DNA from 3 places in the Brevibacillus sp. 7WMA2 genome. Region 2 is predicted to be linked to each of the others. Evidence: riboswitches for the same ligand, from Rfam matches in the RefSeq annotation. Region 2 holds a riboswitch; each other region holds the start of a gene.
The links. A riboswitch is a leader RNA that binds a small molecule or an ion and turns the genes downstream of it on or off. The one in region 2 is predicted to bind lysine.
Positions count from the first base shown of each region.

Region 1 (5,797 bases), 110 kb from region 2:
GAACATGTATCCCCATCAGCTATCTGGGGGACAACAGCAGCGTGTAGGTATTGCCCGTGCGATGGCACTAGATCCAGCAGTGCTACTGTTTGATGAACCAACCTCTGCACTAGACCCGGAATTAGTTGGTGAGGTATTGAAGGTGATGAAACAGCTAGCAGAAGAAGGAATGACAATGGTGATCGTTACCCATGAAATGAATTTCGCACGAGATGTAGCCGATCGTATCCTCTTTATGGATGGCGGTGTCATTTTGGAACAGGGGACTCCTGAGGAAGTCTTTGAGCATTCAAAAAACGAACGAACGCAACAATTTTTACGGCGCATACAAGCATAACGATTGAGCACTGGAGCTATTCCAGTGTTTTTTTTTACCAAGATCGAGCTTTAATTTAAATAACAGGGGTAGGGTTACTGTATATAAGGCAAGATGTAAGAGAAATTGGTAAAAAAAAGATGAAAACGTTTTGGCATCTAAGTACGTCTAATAAATAAGTAAACAGGAAAGCCTAAAAGACGAGCACAAAAGTCCGAGACAGCTTTTTATAGGTAGCACTTATTTTTATGGAAAGAATACATAGCAAGTAGCTTAGTAAATTGACATGTCTCTTCTTCAATAACAATATGAAATTCGAGGAAGCAGGTGGAGAGTAATGAACATCTCAAAATGGACAAAAACAGGTATTATAGCAGTTCTTTGTCTACCATTCATACATGCAGCAGGTTCACATCATTTTTTGCAGGCGGCTGAGAAACCGGTATATGTAACTCAGGTGTCCGAGGAGACTAAAGGCGCTGGTAAACAAGGCACACAAACAACCAAATCCGCCGGTACAGAAGAATCTGTTTCAGTCGAGGATAAACAAGAAGTTCGCCTATATTCTATACAGGATCAAGATAAGCATGGCTTTATTGATGCAACGGGAAAGGTAGTCATTGCTCCCCAATTTGAAGTGGTTGGTGAGTTTCATGAAGGGCTTGCCGTTGCTAAGAAGGATGGGAAATACGGGTTTATCAACCAGCATGGCTCTTTTGTAATCCCACCTCAGTATGAGGAAGCCGATTCGTTCTCAGAAGGAGTAGCTGCTGTTAAAGCAGGGGATCGCTTTGGTTTTATCAATAAAGAAAATAAGATGGTGATCCCAGCCAAGTTCCAATTTGCTCGTAGCTTTCAAAATGGTCTAGCTGCTATAGGTGAAAATCATAAATATGGTTTTATCAATAAGAGTGGACAAATCGTGATTCAGCCAGAATATGAGATTGTCTGGGGCTTTCAAGAAGGTACCACTGTAGCCTATAAGGATGGAAAAGCAGGTTATCTTGATCAAACAGGAAAGGTCATCATTCCTTTTACTTATCAAATTGCGAATCCATTTCAAGAAGGGCTGGCCCTAGTCTATGCGGGTGAGGAGAAGGGATATAGTCTCATCAACAAGCAGGGTCAGGAGGTAGTGAAACCAGAGGGTTTTGAGCCTGGGAGCTTTTCAGAAGGAGTAGCCGATGTGATGGTTGCTGTGGATGGGGATTTTAAAGCCAGCTATATTAACAAAAAAGGTGAGTTTTTACTTCCACCTACTTATGAACGTACATTGCCTTTTTCCGAGGGACTTGCTTCTGTTAAGGTGAATGGCAAATATGGATTTATCAACAAGCAAGGAAAAATGGTAATTAAGCCTCAGTTTGAATCGGGCGGTGTATTTCATAACGGTTTGGCTTATGTGGTAACACATGACGAACAAGGATATAGCTTTTGTTATGTAAATAAACAAGGTGAAATCATTTGGAAAAGCTCTGTGATGAAGGAGTTTCCAGGGGATTTGGATTAATTGTGCCGAAGCTCTCGCGATATTGGTAGCGAGAGCTTTTTTTGTGAAATAAAATATGTCTAAAATGTGTCTAAAGTCATTTGAATGTTCTGTTAAATAAAGTATAATATTGGTAATGATTTGGAAAGGGGATATAAAACCATGGAAATCGGCATTGCTATGTATCCGATCATAGGGGTCTTAGTCTTCTCTTTCATCTTGTTCTACTACTTGTATAAAGGAATTATGAAGGATACAACAAAGCACGATGAGGAGCATGTATGGGTTGATTACGATACGAGCTTTATGAGGGAGACTCCTCACTCACAGCAGAAAAAGGCAAAAAGTAAGCAGAATATGTAAACACAAAATGGTTGGAGCACTCCTCTTAAGGGGTGCTTTTTTACTTATGTAATTTTTAAATTTCCTGAATTGTATGTTATAACTAAATGGAAAGGCTTTGAAGCTGTCAATTTTTTTAAAAGGAGAGCGTCCATGCGTAAACCATATCTTATTGGCCTTGGGTTATTAGCTGTTTGGTTTGTCTGGCTCCTCTATGGATTAAACTTTTACCGAGGAGAACAATTTAGCACTTTATTTTTATTAGTTGCTTTTGGTACAGGCGTTTTTCCCATCTATTTTAGCTTCGTTCATTTATTAATTGGTGAACGATCTAAGCAATGGATCAGTTGGGTTGGGATTGTTGCTACGGCTTTTGTGATCGTACCCGGTTCGATTTTTCTTTTATACCGATTTGCTTAAAAAATCCATTTGTACAAAGCGGTTGTCAGGTAAGGGTTTATCTGATAAAGTGAAGTGAAAATTATATAGGAATAATCCAAAATAGAGGTGCGCAGCGGATGAGTCATCCTGTTTGCTTTACATCGCCGGGACGATGAGGACAGGATAAAAGGTCAATGCGCCGAAGTCGTTGCTGACCGGCAATCTACGGCTGGGGTGTACGTGAATAACGTACGTCTTGTCATGAAAGGTGTGCCTTTCGTGGAGCGCTATTTATGAGTTGCCAAGGTAGAACCAGCAATGAGTAGGCGAATCCACTCGTTGCTTTTTTGCTTATCAAGGGGTTATTCTTTTTTCAAAACAGTAATTTTGCAATAGCGATTACATAAACCAAATTGGTAGGAGGAAACACTCGATGAACATGATGAATGCCCACGAAATTATCAGCTTTATTCAAAAGAGCGAGAAGAAGACGCCCGTGAAGGTGCATGTAAAGGGAAATTTAGAAGGAATTGATTTTGGTCAAAATACAAAAACCTTTATTACAGGCAATGTAGGTGTATTGTTTGGCGAATGGAAGGACGTACAGCCTGTGCTTGAAGCCAATAAGGACAGCATTGAGGACTATGTGGTAGAGAGCGATCGTCGCAATTCTGCGATCCCGATGCTAGATACAAAAGAAATTCAAGCGCGTATTGAGCCAGGTGCTATCATTCGTGATCAAGTACACATTGGAAATAATGCAGTAATTATGATGGGTGCAGTAATTAATATCGGTGCTTCTATCGGAGAAGGTACTATGATCGATATGGGCGTTATTATTGGCGGACGCGGTACGGTCGGTAATAATTGCCATATCGGAGCAGGAGCTGTCATAGCGGGTGTTATCGAGCCGCCTTCTGCCACACCTGTAATTATTGAGGATGATGTATTGGTTGGAGCAAATGCTGTTATTTTAGAGGGTGTGCGGATTGGCAAAGGCTCAGTGGTTGCTGCGGGAGCTGTTGTAACACAGGATGTTCCTGCAAACGTAGTAGTGGCTGGGACACCGGCAAGAATCCTAAAAGAAATTGATGCAAAAACCAAATCCAAAACAGAGATTATGCAAGAACTGCGTCAGCTATAAGTGTGTAAAAAACTGTAAGATATATATCATATCAGCTAGTCATTGATTGTGCTGAATAAAAGGGGCGTCTTCCCATGACGGATTGGCTACAAAAAGATGAAACCTATTTGATGTCCACCTACAAACGATTGCCGATTGCAATTGAAAAGGGAGAGGGCAATTATTTACTTGATACAGAGGGGAAAGCTTATCTTGATTTGTTTACTGGTCTGGCTGTCTCTGTTCTGGGCCACTCTCATCCCAAAATTGTAGAAGCTCTTGTAGAACAGGGAGAGAAATTCTTGCACATCTCCAACATTTTTTTGAACAAGCCAGCCATCACATTGGCAGAGCAGTTAGTTACGCATACGATTCCGGGAAAAGTTTTTTTTAGTAACTCAGGAGCTGAAGCAACAGAAGCCGCGATCAAGCTTGTGCATAAATGGGCCAAAATGACCGGAAAAGAGAATGCTGGGATTGTTGTGCTAAAAAATAGCTTCCACGGTAGGACGCTTGGAGCTGTCAAGCTAACAAGACAAGCTCATGTTTATCAGGATTACCCGTTGCCGGCATTTCCTGTATATGAGGTAGCTCCTGGTGATATAGAAGGATTGCAAGAGATTATTACGACGTACTCACCTGTTTGCTTATTAATGGAGCCAGTTCTCGGATCGGGTGGAGTTATTCCGCTTTCGGAGAGCTTTTTGCAAACAGCTTTTGCTCTGTGTAAAGAACATGACGTGCTATTTGCTATGGATGAAATTCAAACAGGTATGGGGCGAACTGGTAAACTGTTTGCTTACCAGCATACGACTGTGGAACCTGATCTTATCCTATTTGCCAAAGGTGTCGGCGGTGGATTACCGCTAGGTGGGGTGATCGCTGGAGAAAAACTGGCGAATCTTTTCAAACCTGGAGACCATGGGACAACATTTGCCCCCTCCCCTTTAAGTGCAGCATTGGGCAATGCGGTTATGGAAGCTCTGCTGGTAGATGGATTGCTTGAAGAGGGGAAAAAGCAAGCAGAGTATTTATGGGCTCGTATAGCTCATTTAGTTGATGAATATCCACAGCTTCTGTCTGATATTCGAGGCAAAGGCATGATGCTCGGCATTCAGACGAAGCTAGCTCCAGAAGAGGTTAGCCATATCCAACAAGGGATGCTAGAGGCCGGCTTTTTAATTGATGTTACGCAGAAAACGATTATTCGACTATTGCCTCCGCTCACCCTAACCAGCGAGGAGATCGACCGCTTTATGGTGTGTTTCCGCGACGTGTTAGAGCAGGCGGCCCGCGTGAAGGGAGAGGTTATGTAAATGACATCCCCTTTTGTAGCTATTCGCCGTGAGTTGCACAAGATCCCGGAGCCTGGTTTTTCCGAGTTTAAAACGCAGCAGTTTTTGCTTTCATTTATTGCCCAGTTACCTCAGGAGCATCTTGAGGTAACAACTTGGAAAACAGGTGTGCTAGTTAAAGTAAACGGGACATCTCCGAAGCGAATGCTAGCTTGGCGTGCTGACATGGATGGACTGCCGATTGAAGAGGAGACCAGCTATGATTTTCGTTCCCAACATCAGGGCTATATGCATGCATGCGGACATGATCTACACATGGCTATAGGGCTTGGCATCCTAAGTGAGTTTGCCAAAAGTCCTGCTGAAGACGATTTATTGTTTGTTTTTCAACCAGCAGAAGAGGGACCAGGCGGCGCGGAACCAATGCTAGCCAGCCCTGAATTTCGTTGCTATCAGCCCGATGCTATCTTTGCTCTGCATATCGCACCAGAATATCCAGTCGGAACCATTGCAATGAAAGAAGGAGTTTTCTTTGCCAACACTTCAGAATTATTTATTGAGGTGAAGGGAAAGGGTGGGCATGCAGCTTATCCGCATCTCGCCAATGATATGGTAGTTGTAGCGGCACAGCTTGTGACCCAATTACAGACGATTGTTGCTCGAAATGTAAATCCGTTAGATGCTGGAGTAATTACGGTAGGTAAAATCGAAGGCGGTACAAAGCAAAATATTATCGCCGAGGCAGCTCGACTAGAAGGAACGATTCGCACGCTGTCTCAGGATTCGATGCGTAAGATTAAACAGCGGATTGAAGCGATCGTCCAAGGGATAGAAATAGGCTTCGATTGTGA
Region 1 is NZ_CP048799.1:2,472,995-2,478,791, reverse strand. It holds gene GOP56_RS09905 (amino acid ABC transporter ATP-binding protein) at 1-337, shown strand, start outside; gene GOP56_RS09900 (WG repeat-containing protein) at 654-1,826, shown strand; gene GOP56_RS09895 (hypothetical protein) at 1,968-2,168, shown strand; gene GOP56_RS09890 (hypothetical protein) at 2,301-2,567, shown strand; lysine riboswitch at 2,642-2,826, shown strand; gene dapD (2,3,4,5-tetrahydropyridine-2,6-dicarboxylate N-acetyltransferase) at 2,962-3,672, shown strand; gene GOP56_RS09880 (aspartate aminotransferase family protein) at 3,747-4,967, shown strand; gene GOP56_RS09875 (N-acetyldiaminopimelate deacetylase) at 4,968-5,797, shown strand, end outside.
Region 1: another riboswitch for lysine. It lies ahead of dapD (2,3,4,5-tetrahydropyridine-2,6-dicarboxylate N-acetyltransferase); the one in region 2 lies ahead of GOP56_RS09355 (amino acid permease).

Region 2 (5,797 bases):
GCTTGCTGGTGTAAAAAAGCCAATGAAAAGACTATGGATTTCCTCCTTGACGGATCGTGCAATTGTGGAGGGATTTGAGCATGTATTAGACGAAACACACACTCGTAATCTGTATTATGAGGCCTACAGTCGCTCCTGTGCAGACTGGCTTATTGGTATGAATGCTTCTCGGATTTATACAATTCTCTTTAAGCAAAAGGGTGTTTCGGATGTATTTTCTGCAGGACGTGTACAGACTCCTACTCTAGCACTCGTTGTCAAAAGGGAAAAGGAGATTGCTAATTTCAAATCAGAGCCATTCTGGGAAGTGATTGCTTCCTTTACCATAGAAGGAAAGAAATATGAGGGGATTTGGCAAAAGGACGGAGAATCCCGCCTGTTTGACGAGCAAATGGCTGCACGCATAGCTCAATTCTGTGAGAAAAAGCCTGCTAGTGTGCAGGAGGTTAAGAAAGAACGCAAGGAATTTTTGCCACCCTTCCTATTTAATCTCTCATCCTTGCAGGCAACCGCTAATAAGATTTTTAAGTTTTCGCCTAAAAAGACGTTGGATGTAGCTCAACAATTATATTTGAAGGGATTTTTATCTTATCCGCGTTCTGATTCCAGCTTTGTTACACCAGGAGAAGCTAAGAGTTTTCCAGAAATTTTGTCCAAGCTGGCTAAAAAGAAGGAATTTCAATCATTCTTTCCTGCGCCAATTCATTCAGTAGCAAATAACAAACGCTATGTAAATGAAAAGAAGGTAACGGACCACTACGCTATTATTCCTACCGAGCAGGTGCCTCATTTGGACAAGCTCTCTGCTGATGAACGCCATATTTATGATTTGGTGGCACGTCGTTTGATCGCTGCTCATTATGAGCCGGCGATTTTTGACTATACTACGATTACTACCTTGGTGGATGGGCGAGCAACCTTTATCAGTAAGGGAAAATGTCAGGTGCAAGCAGGCTGGCGAACCGTGTTATTTCAAGGTCAGGACGAGGACGACAAGGATAAGGATGAAGAAAAGCTACTGCCGCCTGTTGAAAAAAATGAAACAGGGAAGGTAAGCCGTGTAAAAGTCAAAGCGGGCAAAACCCAACCGCCGAAACGCTATACAGAGGGTCAATTAATTACGCTAATGAAGACCGCAGGTAAGCATTTAGAGAATAGCGAGTGGGAAAAGGTTTTGTCTAAAACCGAGGGGCTTGGTACAGAGGCTACACGAGCGGGTATTATTACCATGTTAAAGGATCGCAAGTATATCGAGGTGAAGAAAAACCAAGTATTTGCCCTAGAGAAGGGAAGCTTATTAATTGATGCCATTGGAGATAAGATTCTCGCTTCTCCAGAGATGACGGCTCGCTGGGAACAACGGTTGGCCGAAATTGGGCAGGGGCAGGCTTCGGCGCAGGAATTTATGGAGCAAGTCAAAAAATTAGCGTACAAGATTGTTCAGGATGCTACCGAGCAATCTGCTACATGGGACTTTTCCGGTATGGATATCGAGGCGATGCCTAAGCAAGCCTCTACGTTTACTCTAGGGAAAAAGATAGCGGTTTGTGCTGGATGTAAGGGCTCGATTGTAGATAAAGGAAATTTCTATGGCTGTGATCAGTATAACAAGACGGGGTGTAAAATCACTTTACCGAAAAAATTACTCGGCAAATCCTTGTCTGCCACCAATGTGAAAAAACTGATGGAGCAAGGAAAAAGCGGATTAATAAAAGGCTTTAAAAAAGGTGACAAGACGTTTGATGCCTATTTGAAATGGGATATAGAGAAAGCGCAATTCCAATTCGAATTTGAAGCAAAAACAGCTTCTTCGGGTGCTAAGGAGTATAAAAAACCAAGCTCAGGAGCAACGAAAGGGAAAAAGATTACAGAAGCGCTATATTCTACTGAGTAGAAAAGAATAAAAGTAGGCAAAGTAACAAACAAGAAAGAAAGGGGGTGTGATGTATGAATCAAGCAAGACCGATTTCCGTTAACGATCGAATAACATCGATTGATACCGTTAGAGGCATTGCGATCCTGGGTATATTTCTGGTGAACTTACCAGCTATGCTAGGAATCCAACCGCTTGACACAAGAGGATATACCCAAGGCGTCGATGCCGTGTTTCGTTTTGGTTATGACTTATTTATCCAGACAAAATTCTACTCCTTGTTTGCCTTTTTATTTGGATTGGGGTTCTATCTATTTATGAGTAGAGCAGAAGCGAAAGGGTCGCGGATGAGGTCCCTTTTTTCGATGCGTCTAGTTGTGCTGTTTCTTCTGGGATGCCTGCATTTTCTGCTTTTGTGGTACGGTGATATTTTACATATGTATGCATTAGTGGGCTTTTTACTTTTATTTTTTTATCGTCAGAAGGCATCAGCCTTGTTTGTGTGGAGCATTTTTTTAATGGCTCTGTTTATGTTGTTTATCTGGTTTGCTTATTCCGGGGATATTGATTTAGATCAAACAGTGCTACTAGAAGCTCCTTGGTTTAATGGACTAGAGGATTATACACAAAAAGTAAGTCAACGCTATGAAATGCTAAGTGGCATCCAGATTCTCAATGTAATTATCTATATTCCTGAATTACTAGGACTTTTTTTGTTGGGATTGTGTGCAGGAAAGATCAACTTTTTTCAACGTGTGCATGAATGGAAACGTGGATTGCGCATCACTCAGATTGTCAGTCTGGTAGTAACGATTCTATTGTTTATTCCGATGTTTCGTTATTATTTCAGCCATGAAGTCTATGTGTCTGAAGAAATTCAAAAGTACATTCAATTGACGGGGAAAACTTTGTTCGTCTTTTATCTCGTATCGATTGTTCTGCTTCTGGAAAACAAACGTTTTCGAGCAAAAATGCAAGGCTTCACATATGTGGGGCGCATGGCATTAACCAATTACTTATTGCAGACATTGGTCACAGTCCTGTTGTTTTCCCTGTTTATTCCTAATACGGCAGGAATTCCGCTATGGATTGGATTTATATTTTGTATTACGATCTATCTATTACAGATCATGTTTAGTAAATGGTGGTTATCTCAGTATGCCTTTGGACCAATGGAATGGCTGTGGCGATGTGCAACCTATATGCAAAAACAGCCACTACGGCTGAAGCAACAAACCCGTGAACGATCATAGATAGAAGGCAAAAAACTAGTTGAAATCTAATGGTTTATCATCTATAATGGCATTATCTTTTTTAATAAAATAATAAAATCCTCATCATATCTGGTGAGGTAGAGGTTGCGGTATTTAAGAGTATGCTGGACGAGACCCAGAGATGTTGTAGACTCCATCAGAAAGGAAAGACCGCCGAAGCTTGTACAAAGACTCTGTGATGTACAGGCTGGGGCTGTTTCCGAAAGGGACAGAACTGTCACGTTTATTTGCCGAATAAGCGTGTTGTGCTATCTTCATGGAAGGTATGATGCGGGTTACGTATAAATCCGTCGACAGATTCTACAATGACGGATTTTTTATATTCCCACTCCTTCCTTGCACGTATCTTTGAAAAGATAAGGAGTGTTTTTTTATGTCTCAAGCAACAACTGGGAATGAAAGTGTAACAAACATATCGACAACTAGGGATGGAGGACAGCCTCAGGAATTGAAGCGCGGTCTAAAGGCTCGACACCTGACAATGATCGCTCTTGGCGGTTCTATTGGTACGGGTTTATTCCTAGCAAGTGGTGGAGCTATCTCTCAAGCAGGCCCTGGTGGTGCGATTGTAGCATATGTAGCAATTGGTATTATGGTATATTTCTTAATGACCAGCTTGGGTGAAATGGCAGCTTATATGCCGGAGTCAGGGTCTTTTAGTACCTATGCAACAAAGTTTGTAGATCCTGCTCTTGGCTTTGCATTAGGATGGAACTATTGGTATAACTGGGCTATTACGATTGCAGCCGAGTTATCTGCCGCTACGCTTTTAATGAAATTTTGGTTCCCGAACAGTTCATCCTTATTATGGAGCGGCTTATTTTTAGCCTTTATGTTTGGATTAAACTATCTATCTGTAAAAGGATATGGGGAGTCAGAGTTCTGGTTCTCGATGATTAAAGTAGCAACAGTTATTATTTTCTTGGTAGTTGGTATCTTAATGATTTTTGGCATCATGGGCGGAGAGGCTGTAGGCTTTACGAACTTTACCATTGGCGACGCTCCATTCCATGGCGGCTTTATGGCAGCCCTTGGTGTATTTATGATTGCTGGATTTAGCTTTCAGGGTACAGAATTAATCGGGGTAGCGGCAGGAGAGAGCGACGATCCGCGTAAAAATATCCCAAAAGCCATCAAGCAAGTGTTCTGGCGCATTCTGTTGTTCTATGTTTTTGCCATTTTAGTTATTGGCTTGCTGGTACCCTACACTAGTCCGAATCTGGTAGGTGGAGAAATAGAATCGATTGCTCTGAGCCCGTTTACAATGGTATTTGAAAAAGCAGGCTTGGCATTTTCTGCCTCTGTGATGAACGCTGTTATTTTATCGGCTGTATTATCCGCGGGTAACTCTGGTATGTATGCTTCTACACGTATGCTGTGGGCGATGGCGAAGGATGGGAAAGCACCTAAATTTTTTACAAAACTAAACCGCCGCGGTATTCCGATTTACTGTTTGTTAATGACAGCATCAGTTGGGATGGTTGCTTTCTTCGCTTCTTTTTTTGGCGATGGGGTTGTTTATGCATGGTTGCTTAATGCTTCTGGTATGTCTGGCTTTATTGCTTGGTTGGGCATTGCAATTAGCCACTATCGCTTCCGTCGAGCGTTTGTAGCGCAAGGGCATAGCTTGAGTGAATTGCCTTTTAAAGCAAGATGGTTCCCATTCGGTCCGCTATTTGCTTTTATACTGTGCATCGTTGTGATTATGGGGCAGAATTACGAGGCATTTATTGGAGATAAAATTGATTGGTACGCTATGATGGTATCCTATATCGGCATTCCGATCTTCCTTGCTTTATGGTTGGGATACAAATGGATTAAGAAAACAAAGGTTGTGAAATTGCACGATTGTGATTTTAGCAGTGCACATGTAAGAGACTAGCTTGTAGTCCTTTTATATTGCTCATAGTAATCAATACAGGAAAAACCACTTCTCAAGCAAAAGGAAGAAATTCTGAGGCTTGTGAGTGGTTTTTTCTATGCTTCTTGAACGTTTCCACTCCTCGTAAGCTTCTTGTCCATCGATTTTTCTTTTAAAAAAATTTAGTAAATATAAAAAGTTTGTCGAACTAGCATTCTCTATGCCGAACGTTTTAGCTGGTATCGACAAAAGAAGAAAAGTTATGCGTTCAGCGTTCGACATGATTTGAAGGCAAGCTCTTTTATACTTAAAAGCAATGAGTTAAGCAGAAAGGAGCACAACCTTCATGATTACAAGAATCCTACAAATGCGAGCACAATCCCTATCACTGCAAGAAATCGCTACAAGGTGCGAGATGACCATTGGCCAAGTGAGATACCAACTTCACAAATTTGGACTGAAGTCGCAGGCTTACAAGGAGAGCTGCCAAAGCGTAGCAGAGGAGTCCTTCATTAATTTGTTCATGGGAAAGGTTGTTAGCCCACCTTTTTATCCTGCTGTCTACCCATTGGAAACGGACAGAGGGGAGAGCTATACAACTCAGGAGAAAGACTTTTTAGCTGAACAAACCCAAGGGCAAGCTATCTTAGAAGAGAAGCGAGTCCCTTCTATAGCTGTTATTCCAACGGCACCTGACACTGTGTATATCCATTGGTCTATTTCTAAATATCGCCTGCATATGATTGCGGGGTACCTAAAGGAAGAGTGGGCGAAAATTACACAAGGAAT
Region 2 is NZ_CP048799.1:2,362,990-2,368,786, reverse strand. It holds gene GOP56_RS09365 (DNA topoisomerase III) at 1-1,894, shown strand, start outside; gene GOP56_RS09360 (DUF418 domain-containing protein) at 1,948-3,126, shown strand; lysine riboswitch at 3,218-3,406, shown strand; gene GOP56_RS09355 (amino acid permease) at 3,521-5,029, shown strand; gene GOP56_RS09350 (DUF4912 domain-containing protein) at 5,355-5,797, shown strand, end outside.

Region 3 (5,797 bases), 2.7 Mb from region 2:
AAACCAAAAGATGCTTTGATGGAAACAATCAACAAACATCTGTAAGATTGTTGCAAAAGACAAGTGCGTCTGAGTCGAAATGTACAGCATGCGTTCTAAAAGCCCGGCTCCTGAAAAGGGGTGCGGGTTTTTTTGTTTCCCATCCCAATCTTTATAAGTAGGAAAAAGAGAACAAGTGTGCTAGGATAAAGGATAGACGAAAAAGCCATTTGGATTCGGAAGAAATAGATGGAGTACATACTACTAGGAAGGGAGAACGCGACGTGAGTCAGATCAAAGATAAGCTTGCGATATTGCCGGATAAGCCAGGCTGTTATCTAATGAAAAATGCGAATGGCGACATTATCTATGTGGGAAAAGCTAAGGTATTAAAAAATCGCGTTCGTTCCTATTTTACTGGCAGTCATGATGGTAAAACTCAGCTATTAGTAAATGAAATTGCTGATTTTGAATATATTGTCGTCTCTAGCCCGATTGAGGCGCTTATTTTAGAATGTAATCTGATCAAAAAATATGATCCTAGGTACAATATTTTATTAAAAGATGATAAGACATACCCCTATATTAAAATTACCAATGAAGCGCATCCGCGTTTGGAGATCACGCGTCGTACTTTAAAGGATAAGGCGAAGTATTTTGGACCGTATCCCAATGCAACCGCTGCCCAAGAAGTGAAGAAGCTGCTGGATCGTTTATACCCGCTGCGTAAATGTAAAAATATGCCGAAGCAGGTATGCTTGTATTACCACATGCATCAATGTATGGCACCCTGTGTGTTCGAGGTGGATAAGGCGGAGAATCTACGCATTGTTGATGAGATTGCTAGATTCCTAGATGGTGGTCATAAGGCGACGAAGGAAATCCTAACAGAGAAAATGATGATGGCTGCCGAAAATTTAGAGTTTGAACGAGCAAAGGAATTTCGTGACCAAATTCATAATATTGAAGCAGTCATGGAGAAGCAAAAGATTACATTGACTGATACAGTTGACCGCGATATTTTTGGTTATCATACCGATAAGGGCTGGATGTGCGTTCAGGTCTTCTATATGCGGGCAGGTAAACTAATCGAGCGTGATACAAGCTCGTTTCCTTTTTACGGAGACGCTATAGAGGATTTCATGTCGTTTGTAGCACAGTATTATTTTGAAAAACAGCAAGCTCTGCCAAAAGAGATTTTACTTCCTGAGGAAAGTGAGCCGGAGCTGATCTCGGAATGGCTAGGAGTAAAAGTGCTGACTCCAAAACGAGGGAAAAAGCATGAACTAATTGATATGGCTAACGAAAATGCTCGCATTGCCCTAGCTGAGAAATTTGCCCTATTAGCAAAGGATGATGCCCGTACTGTGCAGGCTGTCCATAATCTAGGCAACATTATGGGAATAGGAACCCCTCATCGTATTGAGGCCTTTGACAACTCTAACATACAGGGAACGGAACCTGTCTCGGCGATGGTTGTCTTTACCGATGGGAAACCAGACAAGAAGGAGTACCGAAAATATAAAATAAAAACAGTAGAAGGCCCTGATGATTACGGTTCCATGCGAGAGGTTATTTTACGTAGATATTCTCGCCTGTTAAAAGAAAATCAGCCATTGCCAAATCTAATTGTAATTGATGGAGGCAAAGGTCAAATTAGTGCGGCGATGGATGTGTTAGAAAATGAATTAGGACTGTTTATCCCCGTCTGTGGACTCGCTAAGGACGAGAAGCATAAAACAGCGATGCTACTCTATGGTGACCCGCCTATGCCTGTAGAGCTTAAACGGGACAGCCATGAGTTTTATTTGTTGCAACGCGTTCAGGATGAAGTACACCGCTTTGCTATCACGTTTCATCGTCAGGCCCGTTCGAAAACAATGCTTTCTTCACAACTAGATGAGATACCAGGCATAGGAGAGAAGCGGCGGAAGAAGCTGTTTCAGCATTTCGGCTCGTTGAAAAAGATGCGGGAAGCAACAGTGGAAGATTTCCGCCAGCTGGGTATTGGTGATAAATTAGCAAGAGATATTATTGCGCACTTAAGAGGATTGAAGGATGAGAAATAAGCTTATTTCTTCATAATTTTGTGTAATTGCTTTTTTACAAATAGCTCTATGAATCTCCAGGGTAATATTTTTTTACTAAAGAGTAAGCTTTTGATGCTTTTTCCAACCGGACAACGAAAGGACGGATTAGGAGCTTTTACAATACGTAATACGGTGTGGACTACTTCTTCTGGATCGCCAGAGTGCATGGCGTTGTGCTTGGCTTGCTGCTGCAAATACTCTAAAAAGGTATGATAGGGAGACTCAGATGAGAAAGCTGCTGCTTCTATGCTTTTTTCCCATATATCAGTTCGATATGGCCCAGGCTCTATTAGGACCACCTTGATGCCAAATGGGAGCATTTCTAAGCGTAGAGATTCACTGAAGCCTTCTAGTGCGTGTTTGGAGGCGGTGTAGGGACCGAGCATAGGGAAGCCAAATTGTCCGCAAATGCTGCTCATATTGATAATGAGACCGCTCCTTTGCTCACGCATGGGTTTTAAAACCGCTTGAGTAGTGGCTACCGCTCCAAAAAAATTGGTTTCAAACTGACTGCGCCAGTCCTCTAGAGGGATTTCTTCAGTAAAACCGCCAGTCGCATAGCCAGCATTGTTAATCAATATGTCTATCTTGCCAAATAGTTGTAGCGTTTGGTCGATGGCCTGCGTAATACTATCTTGTTTCGTAACATCTAAGGGGATCATGTGTAAACGATCCTTAATGCCACGGGCTGAAGCCTCTTGAAGAAGAGGCTCTTTTTTTGTTACATCACGCATTGTGGCGATCACTTGATAGCCAGCTTCTGCAAGAGCGATACTAATTTGTTTTCCAAAGCCGCTTGAACACCCAGTAATAAGAACAACAGACGAGGTGGATTTTGAGTTCAACTGTACGGGGGAAGGTGCGTTATTGTCCGTGTTTGCCTCGGTTTGGTTCTGTAAGGTTTTATTATCTTTCATTAGAAAGCCTCCTTTCATGTCCTATATAAAAAGATACGAAAACTATGCTCATTGTATCACGCTACTATCTTCTTATATCCTAAAAAGAATTGTAACGGGTAAAGTAACGTGATATAATTCTGAATAATCTCATAAGCAATAACCTCACTTCCCTATACAGGAGTGAGGTAGAGGCGCAAAAACCAAGAGTACCCTCCGGAGATATGGGAATCTATGATGGAGCTGGGAAAGGGGAATTTGCCGAAGTGTGCACGCGATACCCAAGCGGTGCATGCTGGGCTTACGTTGAATAAGCGTAAGACTGTCATTTGTATGTCCTACCCGTCATGCAAATGGAGAGCTATCTCACCGGGCTGCTAAAGCTATTATTACTTGCTTTGGCATTTCCGTGAATCAGGGGAAGGAGGGACCGTGTATGTCCAGTTAGGGCAACGACTAGGTATTCCTTTGTCGTTGCCTTTTTTGTACTTCATTTAGTAAAAAGCTTTCATTATAAATGAATCAAGGAAGGCATATGATCCAGACTAGCAGAATATACCAGAGGAGAGATTCGAAATGGAAATTGTGGTGCAAAAATACGGGGGAACATCCGTAGGCTCTGCGGAGCGTATTCAAGAGGTAGCACAGAGAATTATCCGGTATAAGGATGCCGGATATGCCATGGTGGTTGTGGTATCTGCTATGGGAAAAACAACAGATGTGCTGGTCGATTTAGCAAAGGAATTACATGAGAGCCCACCTGCTCGTGAAATGGATATGCTGCTTGCTACAGGCGAACAGGTTTCCATTGCGTTACTTAGTATGGCCCTACAAAGCAGAGGGTACGAAGCTGTGTCTATGACAGGCTGGCAAGCTGGCATTTTAACGGAAGAGAAGCATGGAAAGGCACGCATTAGTACGATCAACAGTCAACGGATTGAGCAAGAATTACAGCAGGGGAAAATTGTCATCGTAGCAGGGTTTCAAGGAGCTAGCGAAAACGGAGAAATTACAACATTGGGACGGGGCGGGTCTGATACTACAGCGGTAACAATTGCGGCTAGTCTACAGGCTACCTGCTGTGAAATCTATACAGATGTATCAGGGGTATTTACAGCCGATCCGCGCATTGTTTCTCGTGCACAAAAGGTAAGCTCCATTTCATATGATGAGATGCTAGAATTAGCAACTCTAGGAGCTGGTGTCTTGCATCCACGTTCTGTGGAAAGTGCAAAAAAACATCGAGTTCGACTTGTGGTTCGTTCCAGTTTTACAGAAGAAGAGGGAACATTGGTTGAGGAGGAGACAAACATGGAGTTAGGCAAAGTAATCAGCGGAATAGCTCATGACAAAGATGTATCTTCTATAACGGTTATCGGAATGCCTGTAAAAGTAGGCATGTTATCCTTATTATTTAAAGCATTGGCGGACGCTTCAATTAATGTAGATATCATTATTCAAAGCACCTATCATGACAAAGCAAATAATGTGTCATTTACGATCTCCGCTGACGATTTACATAGAACGCTGGAGACCTTGGCGGCTCATCAGGAAGAGTTAGGCTTTGAGCATGTGGAATATGAATCTGGCCTTGCAAAAGTTTCAATTGTAGGAGCTGGTATGATAACCAATCCGGGAGTGGCAGCCGATATGTTTAGTCATTTATCCAGCCAGGATATTCTCATTCGGATGGTATCTACCTCTGATATTAAGGTATCTTGTGTGATCCCGGCAGAAAAAGTGGCGCAAGCTGTAGCTACACTGCATACGGCGTTTGGATTGGATGTTTCTGCCGATGCTGTCGTGCACGCTTAATTTGTTTTAGATAAAACAGAATGTAGAGCGCTTCAAATGGACAGGGATAGGATTGGATTAATCAAGGAGCCTGGTGGAGAGATGTCCACCGGGCTTTATGTGTTTTTTCTGAATTCTATTGACAAATAGTACACTTTTTCAAATAATGGAGAGAAAAACTTTTGGAGAGGGAATTGTCAAATGATCCGAAAACTAACAGAAGCAGATTATGAAGCATTTATGGAATTGGTATCACAAGAGAGAAGCTTGAACTTATTTCTTATTGGTGATGTCGAAAATTTTGGCTTTTCTACCCCTTTTCAAGAGTTATGGGGAGAATGGTCAACAAGTGAACAGACAAAACTCTCCGCGGTACTCCTGCGGTATTATCACTCGTACGTATTTTATGCTTTGGATAGGTTTGATCTCGAAGGGTTCAGTGAAATTATACTTGCTGACAAGAAGCTGGAGGTTTTATCAGGAAAACAAGATTCTTTGCAAGCTTTTGCAAGCCATCTTCCGAAGCATGAGATCAAAACAACCTATTTTGCAGAATTAGAAGATGACTCTCGATTATCTCAGGCTGACATCAAGGGATTTGAGGTGAAAAAAGCCACAGTTCATGATGTCGTAAAAATCGTCAGCCTACGTGATCAGATACAAGAGTTTGGCAGATCTGCTGATGCAGAAGAAGCATTGAAACACACACTGGAAAGCGGTACAGGGAGAACCTATTATGTAGAGGTGAACACAGAAACGGTAGCCTGTGCTTCAACAACAGCCGAGTGTTCGATGGCTGCTATGATTGTTGGTGTTTGTACGCATCCCCTTCATCGTAAGTGGGGATATGCTAGTGCTTGTATGGTAGCGCTGTGCAGGGATGTTTTGGCGGAAGGGCGAAGCTTGTGCTTGTTTTATGATAACCCAGCGGCTGGAGCTATTTATAAACGTTTGGGCTTTCGGGACATTGGAATGTGGACGATGTATCAAATAAAAAGAGAAGAAGCCTTTTCGTTGAAATAGATTGACAATTCTTAC
Region 3 is NZ_CP048799.1:5,024,560-5,030,356, forward strand. It holds gene trxA (thioredoxin) at 1-45, shown strand, start outside; gene uvrC (excinuclease ABC subunit UvrC) at 321-2,048, shown strand; gene GOP56_RS21700 (SDR family oxidoreductase) at 2,051-2,986, opposite strand; lysine riboswitch at 3,147-3,337, shown strand; gene GOP56_RS21705 (aspartate kinase) at 3,542-4,780, shown strand; gene GOP56_RS21710 (GNAT family N-acetyltransferase) at 4,961-5,782, shown strand.
Region 3: another riboswitch for lysine. It lies ahead of GOP56_RS21705 (aspartate kinase); the one in region 2 lies ahead of GOP56_RS09355 (amino acid permease).